3 regions of the Arthrobacter sp. UYNi723 genome follow, and region 1 is predicted to be linked to each of the others. Evidence: riboswitches for the same ligand, from Rfam matches in the RefSeq annotation. Region 1 holds a riboswitch; each other region holds the start of a gene.
What was found. Region 1 has a riboswitch for cyclic di-AMP ahead of ACVWY0_RS06730 (C40 family peptidase). Riboswitches for the same ligand answer to the same signal wherever they lie in the genome.
Positions count from the first base shown of each region.

Region 2: it holds a riboswitch for cyclic di-AMP, as region 1 does, so the genes downstream of both, ACVWY0_RS09680 (M23 family metallopeptidase) here and ACVWY0_RS06730 (C40 family peptidase) in region 1, are expected to answer to the same signal.
Region 3: it holds a riboswitch for cyclic di-AMP, as region 1 does, so the genes downstream of both, ACVWY0_RS08855 (M23 family metallopeptidase) here and ACVWY0_RS06730 (C40 family peptidase) in region 1, are expected to answer to the same signal.

Region 1 is NZ_JBSRZM010000006.1:57,277-60,540, reverse strand. It holds gene ACVWY0_RS06735 (C40 family peptidase) at 1-417, opposite strand, end outside; gene ACVWY0_RS06730 (C40 family peptidase) at 590-1,255, opposite strand; cyclic di-AMP (ydaO/yuaA leader) riboswitch at 1,326-1,488, opposite strand; gene ACVWY0_RS06725 (M23 family metallopeptidase) at 1,637-2,461, opposite strand; cyclic di-AMP (ydaO/yuaA leader) riboswitch at 2,465-2,683, opposite strand; gene ACVWY0_RS06720 (iron-dependent transcriptional repressor DtxR) at 2,838-3,264, opposite strand, start outside.
Region 2 is NZ_JBSRZM010000010.1:4,594-7,857, reverse strand. It holds gene ACVWY0_RS09685 (four-helix bundle copper-binding protein) at 1-325, opposite strand, end outside; cyclic di-AMP (ydaO/yuaA leader) riboswitch at 1,252-1,428, shown strand; gene ACVWY0_RS09680 (M23 family metallopeptidase) at 1,434-2,204, shown strand; gene ACVWY0_RS09675 (hypothetical protein) at 2,436-2,765, shown strand.
Region 3 is NZ_JBSRZM010000008.1:153,264-156,527, forward strand. It holds gene ACVWY0_RS08845 (TetR/AcrR family transcriptional regulator) at 1-457, shown strand, start outside; gene ACVWY0_RS08850 (four-helix bundle copper-binding protein) at 470-883, opposite strand; cyclic di-AMP (ydaO/yuaA leader) riboswitch at 1,187-1,354, shown strand; gene ACVWY0_RS08855 (M23 family metallopeptidase) at 1,360-2,139, shown strand; gene ACVWY0_RS08860 (thioredoxin-like domain-containing protein) at 2,160-2,795, opposite strand; gene ACVWY0_RS08865 (multicopper oxidase family protein) at 2,861-3,264, opposite strand, start outside.

The sequences.
Region 1 (3,264 bases):
GGCGGAGACCGGCGCCTTCGGAGCGGCCGGCGTTGCCGACGCTACCTTGACGGTGGCCGCGGCCTTGGCCGGAGCCGGAGCTTCAACAACAGGTGCGGGAGCCTCAACCGGAGCCGGCGTGGTGGTCACTGCGGGCTTCTCGTAGGAGATGGCAATGGTGGAAGCAGCCGAAATGATGGCCGGGGCGGAAACCTCAGCTTCAAGGTTCGAAGCGGATGCAGCTTCACGCTGGATGCCGGTGTCAGCCGCGTTCGCAGCGATACCACTGGTCAGGACAAGGCCGGAAGCAGCAGCGATAACCGCAGCCTGACGGCCCATGCCGCCGGCGTTGTCGCCGACAGCCTTGGCAATGACAGCCAGCGAGTTGGTCTTGGCGACCTCGGCGCGGTGCCGCGCAACAGTTGCACGTGTAGTCATTAATTTTCTCTCTTTCGTTTTCCTCAGGACCGCGTGGGCAGCCCAAGGGCTTTGGACGCGCCGGCATCTTGGGGGTACGTCGGCACGCCCCGAACGGGGATTTAGCGAAGAGTTTCTCGCGAAGAAACGGTTCCGGCAGCACAGGGCTGCAGGAACGACTGGAATGCAGGAACTACGGGGCCAGCGTGAAAAACGCGGAGGAGCCCGTGGATGCCACGGAGTGGAGCAGCGTGCCCTGTGACGGGTTCAGTGCGCCGATCATCATGCCGTTGCCAACGTAAATACCGACGTGGGCGCCGCCGTTCTGCATGACCAGGTCACCGGGAGCCGGTGTGGCGGTGGGCCGCATGGCTGTCCACGCGTTGACGCGGGGAATGCTGATGCCGGCCTGGGCGTAGACCCACTGGGTGAAGCCCGAGCAGTCCCAGCCATTGGGAGTGGTGCCGCCCCATACGTACGGGCGGCCGATACCGGTGTAGGCGATTGCTGCCAAGCCCGATCCTGCCGCAGAGGAGACCGTGCCCGCGAGCTTGCTCGCGGCGGTCGCCGTTGCTTCAGAGGCCCGGTCAGCGCCGGTGGACTGGGCGCGGACGGTGTTGACCTTCGGGGCGGCCGTAGTCTTGATCACGGGCCGCTCGAAGGAAACCATGGCTGTGGGTGCAGCAGTTACGGCAAGTGCCGTCTGCGCGGAACCGGACTCGGTGGAGGCGGAAACGCCGGCGGTGGTATCCGCGGCGTTGGCCGGAAGCCCCATGCTCAGGATCAGACCTGATGCAGCTGCGATAACGGCAGCCTGGCGACCTACGGTCACGGCATTGGCACTGACGGCCTTGGACACGGAGCCCAAGGGGTTGGTGCGAACCGGCTGTGCGCGGTGACGCGCAGAAATATGGCGTGAAGACACGAAGGTAGCCTCTCCCAATGCCTGCGAGGTGAGCTGTCGGATTCGGATGGGAGTCACCCGGCCGCGCTGCTTCACAGCGGAAGCTTTGCGACTTAACCCCAAGGCCTTCAGAATCGAAGACCAAAATTGGTTCCCCCGCCCCTGCCAGACGATGTCATGCGAACGGACCTTGAGCGGTGGCAGAGCTAGACAATCCACTCAAGAACGTCAACTTCGGAAAAGTTGACGCGCTCTAGACGTTACAGGAGTTCCGAGCCAATGTCACATTCAGGTCACGGCACGTCGCCGTGATTCGAGAGTTGGCCATCCTTTGGGTCAGAGCCAGCCGGCGGGGTCAACGACTTCGCCGTTGACCTGGACCTCGAAGTGGAGGTGGCAGCCCGTGGACGCGCCCGTGGTGCCGCTCAGGGCAACCACGTCGCCGCGGCTGACCGTCTGGCCTACCTTGACGGTGGCGGAGGAGAGGTGGTTGTAGGTGGTTTCAAGGCCGTTGCCGTGATCCACCACCACGCGGTTGCCGCCGCCGTACTGGTGCCAGCCAGCGAAGGTCACGGTGCCGCTGGCAGCAGCCAGGACGGAGGTTCCACACTGTGCCACGAAGTCCTGGCCACGGTGGAAGTCTCCGGCGCCGCCGGTAATGGGGCTGACCCGGAATCCGAACGGAGAGACTGTAGCCAGCTGGGCCAGTGGCGAGCCGAGGCTTCCGGCAGAGGCGGCGCGGGTAATGGATCCCGCGGACTGGGCGCTCAGCAGCTGCTTCAGTTTGCCGTCGGGATCACCTTGGGTCACCACGGACGAGCGGCTGAAATCAATTTGGGCGGCGGCTTCGGCAGTAACTTCAGGCTGCGGAGCGGCGGAAACGGCCGACGCGGACTGGCCGGGTGCCGGAGTGGCCATCACGGGGCCGGTCACAGGAACCGTCACGGTAAGTGCTAGGCCTGTTGCTGCCAAGGCGATGCCGGCTTTCTGGCCGAGGCCACTGGCAGCGGCGAAATCCGTCATCTGCCGGAAGGGTCCCCGGCGGCGGCGTGCTTCCCGCTGTGGGTCGCGGGGCCTCTCCGCGGTGAAATCCTCGGCCACTCTGGGCGCCGAAGCGGGACCCACCGCGCGACGGCGGCCCCTGGAGTATTGCGTGGTCAAGAATGTTCCTCTCTAGATAGCCTGCGAAGTTAGCTGTCGGATTCGGGTCAGAGAGTTCAAAGACCCGGTCCGCCATGACAAGCACTTGGCGCAGAGATATCCCGTGAGGATCCTTCGCTGGAAGAGGCTTGCTGCTGACGGACTTCACCCCAAGGCAGTCTTACGACTGCCGGTTGTGGTTCCCCCGCCTCTGCCAGTTGGTGACTGATGCACCTGATCCGCTGGCAGAGCTCGGCTCCGGATCAGGTAACGCTTTTGTATCGACGCTGAGCTTCAACTATAGGTGATTAACCTGGACAGTAACAATTCCGTTATCTTTGCGGAACCTGGCGCCACTGCGCTATGACGCGGCCCCAAACGGGGGACCGCCATCCCGTCAGCGGACGGACACGAAGACGTGGGATGCCACTTCCGGGGGCAGCTCGAGAGCCCCTTCTATTCCCGGAACCCGCACGGAAATATACTCCCCCACGCGCTCCAGGGACACCGAGGCACCGGGCCTGATCCCGCCTTCGTCCAGCTGGACCAGCAGCTCAGGTTCCACCTGGATGGGCTCAGCCAGCCGGCTGACTGTCACCCTCGACGCCGGCCCATAGCCCTGCATCGCATCAAGGAGATTAATCACACCGGCGTCAGGGAGCGCAGGCGCGGGTCCTCCCAGGGCGGCCAGCCCGGGGATGGGGTTGCCATACGGAGACTCGGTGGGATGGTTGAGCAATTCGTAGATGCGCTGCTCTACGCGTTCGCTCATCACGTGCTCCCAGCGGCATGCTTCATCGTGGACATAGGCCCAGTCCAGGCCA
Region 2 (3,264 bases), on a different contig from region 1:
GCCGGCAGTGTTCATGCATGCCGACGTGCCGTTCGCATTCCTCCGCGCAGGCCTTGCAGGCGGTGGCGCACGCCTGCAGCACCGCGCGGGTGACATCGACATCGTAGCCGGTGTGGCGGGAGAGGACGTTGGCCGTGGCCGCGCAGATGTCCGCACAGTCAAGATCGGTGCGGATGCATTTGGTCAACTCGGCGACCATGTCTTCGCCGAGGCAGGCATCAGCGCAGGCGGTACAGGCCTGTGAGCAGTCAAAGCACGCTGCAATGCATTCGGCGAGCATGTGCTGATCGATAGTGCCGAGATCCTTGGGGTAAGCATCGAGCATCTTGTGGGTGCTTCCGTGTGTCACTTTTTCTCTCTTTCCAAGGGCTGAATTGGAGGAACCTGGTGTGGATTCCGGCTTGTAATCTCTGCTGTGCCGGGGCCGCTGTCTGACGTTCTTTCTCGGGCCTCCTTCCGGTCGATGAAGGCAGGCCCCCAAGGGGCGGCCGTACGGGGCGGTGTCTATGCCAGCTTGCCCGACGGGTGCCACGTACTGGCTGTGTGGCTTAGCGTTCGTGCGGCCGGACGAGGAGCATGCGGGCTTTATGTCCGGCTGATTGACAGTTGGGCCAGGGTCGGCGCCCGCCGGCTCACGGGTGCCGGGGGCTGGGCGAACGGGCCCGCGGAATCAGGTATGAGCGTTCCCGGCCTTGGCTGCGCCGCGTCGGTCGCGGTAACGGGCCGCGACTGTGAACTGACTGCCCAGATGGCTCCGGGTTCCTTGCACTCGCTGCTCAGGGCTCCGGGGGACAGGTCGGAAGCGGATTGGGCTCCGACCGGCGTCACACTGTTCGAATGTCCCGGTGGGTTCTCCTGCTCCGCTGAGATGGCGGTCTCGGGCCGGTGCTGTGCAGCGGCGTAAGGGCGGGGGGCAGCCTCAGCCACCACGTGTTCCCATCCATCGCAGAAGGCAACCGACCCGGCCACCACGAGGACGACCACGAGGCAGGAAAGGACAGCCCGCAACGCAGCACCCCTGCCGACGAGCTGTGGACGAACCAAACGATGACGGGCCATCTGCTCTCTCCCCGGGGGCAAGTCACGCCCAGCGTAACCTTCCCGTGCCCCGCCAGTCACCATCCCTCTCCACTTAAGCCCGGAGCACCTTTGGTAACGGATTTGTAACTTAGGCCGGCGCTTCGCTAAAGTTGGATAAACACATACCCCGAATGGGTATGGATGTGGCCGCTTCGCCAAACCCCGCCGGCGGTCCGTGAAACTGATCTTTCTCAGGCGGGGGCGGAGGACCCACTTTTGGTGCGTAATGATGCACCTTGGGGTGAAGCCGACCCTGTGAATGCGCGTCCTAAATCGCGTCCTGCAGGGCAGCCGGACAGTCCACTCGTCCGAATCCGACAGCTAACTTCGCCGGCGCCGAGAGGACCACTATCTTGTCTGCCCAGCCAAAACACGGCCGTCGCCGTGCCCTTCCGGCGGCTGCCTCACCGCGCCGCCGTCCGTTTTTCCAGGAACCAACGTTCCGGCTCCGCGGCCAGCAGTTCGGGGTGGCGGCCGCCGTCACGGGAATGATTGCCCTCACTGCTCTGTCCGCGGCGCAGGCTGACTCCGGCAGCCGCGCTGCGGCCCAGGACCGGCCAGCGTCTGTGGCAGCCCCGGCCCCGGAAGCGGCGGTCACGGCAGCAGCTGACACTGTTCTCACCTTTGACCGCCCGGAGGTGACCTCCCAGCCGGCGCCTGCGCCCGCTGCGCCGGCACAGTCTGCAGGGGCAGTCAAGGCACCCGAGGCTGCCCCCGCACAGGCATCCCCATCCACGAGGTTGCGTGCCCCGCTCGCGTCGATGAGCGTCAGTTCCCCCTTCGGCTACAGGGTCAGCCCAATCACCGGGGCCGCCGCTGAAATGCACACCGGGGTCGATCTGACCGGGGCATGCTCGACGGCGGTCTTCGCCGCCGGTTCCGGCACCGTCACCGAGGCCGGCTGGAGCCCGTACGGCAGTGGCAACCGGATCGTCGTTGATCACGGCAACGGCCTGAAGACCACCTACAACCACCTGGCCAGCATCGGTGTCTCCCTCGGACAGCCCGTGGCTCAGGGCCAGCAGATCGCAGGGGTAGGCACAACCGGTGCCTCCACCGGCTGCCACCTTCATTTCGAGGTCATGGTCAACGGCCAGACCGTCGACCCGTCTGCCTTCATCTAAGAGGCCCGGCCCACGGGCCTCTTAGGCGGCTGCGCTGACTGCTTGCGCGTGATAAGCGGTAGCTGCGCGGTGAAGCGGTACAGTTGCGGGGGGCGTCCTGCACCCTGTTTCTCTGCTTCCTGACGGACCCGCGCTCACTGCCAGTCATGGTTCCGGGCTCGGGCGGATAACGCACGAGGGCCGTCTGCGGGCGCCCATACAACGAGCCGGACGAAGGATTACTCAGTGCAAATGCCAATGGCTGCCGCGGGGCTTTTCGCCCTGGCAACGACGCCGGCCCCGGGTCCGGGGAACGAAGGTCTGAGGCCAGGCCTGGATGCGAATCAGGTAACTCCCGGATTCCTGGGTTTCGCGATGACGGCGTTCATGGTCATTGCCGTTGTCCTGCTCATGGTTTCCATGACCAGACGGATCCGGCGTGTGCGTTACCGGGCGCAGTTCGAGCAAGGAAGCGAACGCGTTTCGGAAGAAACGGTTGATGCCCGCAGCCAGCCTGGGATCAACGAAACCGAGGCGACCAACGGACGCGGACCGGGCGGCGAGGGCCCCGGACGGGGATGAGCCCGCGGCTCCCGCGGCAGGCCGTGTCCTCCACCCCCCGGTTGGAAAGTCCCGCTCACTGACCGTGAAGGGCTAGCGGACGCCTTTCCGTCCCACCGGTGGGACGTGGTGCTGCGGTGGGGGCGATTTGGAATGCAAGGGTCATTCGGCAGGGCTGGAGATTTCCTATTCTGTGCCACCGGGCTCATTGACGGCATGGGAAGCGAGACCGAGCACGAAAACCGTGGCAAATGAGGCCAGGGCGGCGACAATCACAACTCCTGTCAGCATTAGTTCGGAAGGTCACGCCAGCGCGCGCTGACTCGAATAGGCCTCATCGATGCTCACCGAAAACCGTGATCCCTCTACGGTCCGAACTGTTCGGCGGATCCCGGCTCCCCATTGTGCTGGAGGCGGCTGGTTCTCGCCGTTCCGTAATGGGAGTCGGGCGGCGGGCTGAAACGGTGGACCCTTCCGTGTGGCCAGGCTCATGAGGAGCCGAAAACATGCGGCGACGGGG
Region 3 (3,264 bases), on a different contig from region 1:
AGCCACTCTGTACAAATACTTCCCGGATGTGGAAGCAATTCTCACTGCCTGGCATGAGCGTCAGATCAACTCGCATCTGGAACATCTGAGCCAGGTCCGGAACCGCGCGGTGGGACCGGGCCAGCAATTGGAGTCCGTGTTGGAGGCCTACGCTTTCCTCTCCCACTCCGGCCCTGGGACCGCTGAGTTTGTGCGGCTTCATCAGGGAGCCCATGTGGGGCTTGCCCAGCAGCACCTAAGGGGGTTCCTGGCAGACCTGCTGCGGCAGGGTGCCGAGGCGGGCAGGTTCCGTCAGGATGTCGCGCCGGACGAACTCGCTGCTTTTTGCCTTCACGCTCTTGAAGCGGCCAGCGCCCTGACGTCCCGGGATGCGGTGCTTCGGCTGGTCAAAGTGACCATGACCGCGCTGCAGCCTCCGCCTCACGCAAATACCGGGAGCGGAGGAGGCGGCTCCTGACGATGTACATACTCACCCGAGCGAGGCGAGGAGTTCGTTGCAGGCGGCTTCGCAGCGGCGGCAAGCCGCTGCGCAGACCCGGCAGTGGCCGTGCATGCCGGCATGCTGTTCGCATTCGTCGGCGCAGGCCTTGCACGTGATGGCGCAGGCCTGCAATGCGGCCCGGGTGACGTTGGCGTCGTAGCCCGTGTGGCGGGACACGATGTTGCCGGTGGCGGCGCAGATGTCCGCACAGTCAAGGTTCGTGCGTATGCATTTGGTCAGCTCCGCCACCATGTCCTCGCTCAGGCACGCGTCAGCGCAGGCGGTACACGCCTGCGCACATTCAAAGCAGGCGGCGATACATTCGGCGAGCTTGTGCTGGTCGATGCTGCCCAGATCCTTCGGGTAAGCGTCGAGCATTTTGTGGGCGCTGGCGTGAGTCATTGTTCTCTCTCTTCCAAGGTTTTGAGCGGCGGGAACATCATGCAGCGGACCGGCTCGCGTGTGCTGCTGCAGGGGCCCTGTGGCAGTTCGTTTCTCGACTCCCTTTTTGGTGGGCAGCCCGGTCTTCCCACAGCGTAACGCGACCCCGGACGGGCCAGCTACCCCGTGCTTATACCTGTTTCCGGAGCAAGGACCTCAAGGTTTCATAACGAATTTGTAACTTATGCGTGTCGTTCTCTAGACTTGAGGACGTACATGCCCTCAGTGGGTATGGGTGTGACCGCTTCGCCAAACCCCGCCGGCGGTCCATGAACTTCTTTCTCAAGGCGGGGGCGGAGGACCCACAGACGGTGCCATGGAGCACCTTGGGGTGAAGCCGACCCTGCGACTGCCCTAAGGGCGTCCGCAGGGCAGCCGGACAGTCCACTCGTCCGAATCCGACAGCTAACTTCGCCGGCGCCGAGAGGACCACTATTTTGTCTGCCCGCCTCAAGCACGGCCGTCGCCGTGCCCTTCCTGCATCATCGTCTTCAGCCCGGCTGCGTGCTGCCTGCCATGAACCAAGCCTCCGGCTCCGCGGCCAGCAGTTCAGCGTGGCGGCAGCCGTTACCGGAATGATTGCCCTGACCGTGCTGTCCGCGGCGCAGGCTGATCCCGGCGCCCTGGGTGCAGCCCAGGACCGGCCTGCCGCCACTGCAGCTGTGGCCGCCGAACCCGCAGTCGCGGCAGCGGCCACCGCGGGACTGGCCTTTGACAGTCCGGAGGTCACCTCCCAGCCGGCACCTCCAGCGGCACCCGCAGCCCAGCCGGCCGGAACCGTCCAGGCGCCCGCGATCCCGGCCGCCGAAGCCCCCGCCCCCGCTGCTACGGGTCTGCGGGCCCCGCTTGCCTCGATGAACGTCAGCTCCACGTTTGGGTACAGGGTCAGTCCGCTCACCGGGGCGGCCGGTGAAATGCACACTGGAATAGATCTGACTGGAGCCTGCACCACGGCGGTTTTCGCCGCGGGCGCCGGTACCGTCACCGAGGCCGGGTGGAGCCAGTATGGCGGCGGTAACCGGATCGTTGTGGATCACGGCAACGGCCTGAAGACCACCTACAACCACCTGGCCAACATCGGCGTTTCCGTCGGGCAGGTCCTGGCCAAGGGCCAGCAGATCGCAGGAGTGGGCACGACCGGAAATTCGACCGGCTGCCACCTGCATTTCGAGGTCATGGTCAACGGCCAGACCGTTAACCCGTCCACGTTCCTCTGAGCCGCCCGGCCGCCCGCAGCTCAGCCGTCAATGCCTCCGGAGCAGGCTGCACCCGGCTCCGGGGCATCAGGGGACTGCGCATATGCGCTGATGAATGATGCGACCCGTGTGTCACTGGCGTCCTGCAGCGAGAGTTGGGCACCCCAGGCGGTGGCAGTGACCGGCGCGGACTGGTCACTGTCCGGACTGAGCAGGACGTAGGGTCTGTCCTTGGCAAGGTCGGTCAGCTTCCCGAGGTCGTCCGGCGGCAGGTCCGGGCTGTACGTGAGCCAGACGGCCCCGTGTTCCAAGGAATGGACGGCCCGTTGTTCGCTGACCGGCTCGGTGTAAATGCCGCAATTGGCCCAGGCGGCTGCGTGGTCTCCTCCGACGCCGGGCTGCTGCGGGTAGTCAACAGCGTTCTGAACGTGGTTCCGGGACAGGTCAGCAAACGTCTGGATCCCGTCGATGGGTTTCCTGGCGGCTTCGGCGGCGGCGTTGCGTTCCTGGATGGAACCGGTGACGGCGACGGCGACGGCGGTGATGATGGCGGCCGACACCAGGCCGAAGCTGCCATAAAGGAGGATATTGAACCGGCGCTGTTTGGTCCGCTGCTTTGCCTGGACGGCCGCAACGATGGCCTGGTGTTCTGTGCGTCGCTTCTTGGTACTGCTCATGCGGACATTCCTTTGCTGTGGAGTGTGCTCCCGGAGAGATGCGGGCGGGGTCTCACGGATGCGGGTCACTTAATGTAGGAGAAGAGCGCCATCATGCCGCGTTCGGCGTGGTAGGCGTTGTGGCAGTGAACCAGCCACTGGCCCGGGTTGTCGGCATCGAAGATCACGGTCACGGTCTCGTTTGGGCGGACAATGACCGTGTCTTTGCGTGCGCCGCCGGGACCGACCTGGAAGGTGTGACCGTGCAGGTGCATCGGGTGCCACATGTCCGTGTCATTAATGAATTTCACTTCGATGCGTTCGCCCTCCTTGATGTCGAACGCCTGCTCGAAAGGGTTGATCATCTCGAAGCGGCGGCCGTTGATACCCCAGTCGTAGTTTTCCATTCCGCCTGTGAGTCTGAGCTCGTGGATTCGGTCCGGCGTGCGGTCCTGGAGGTTAGCCTTGGGGTCGGCTTGGAGCTGGGCGC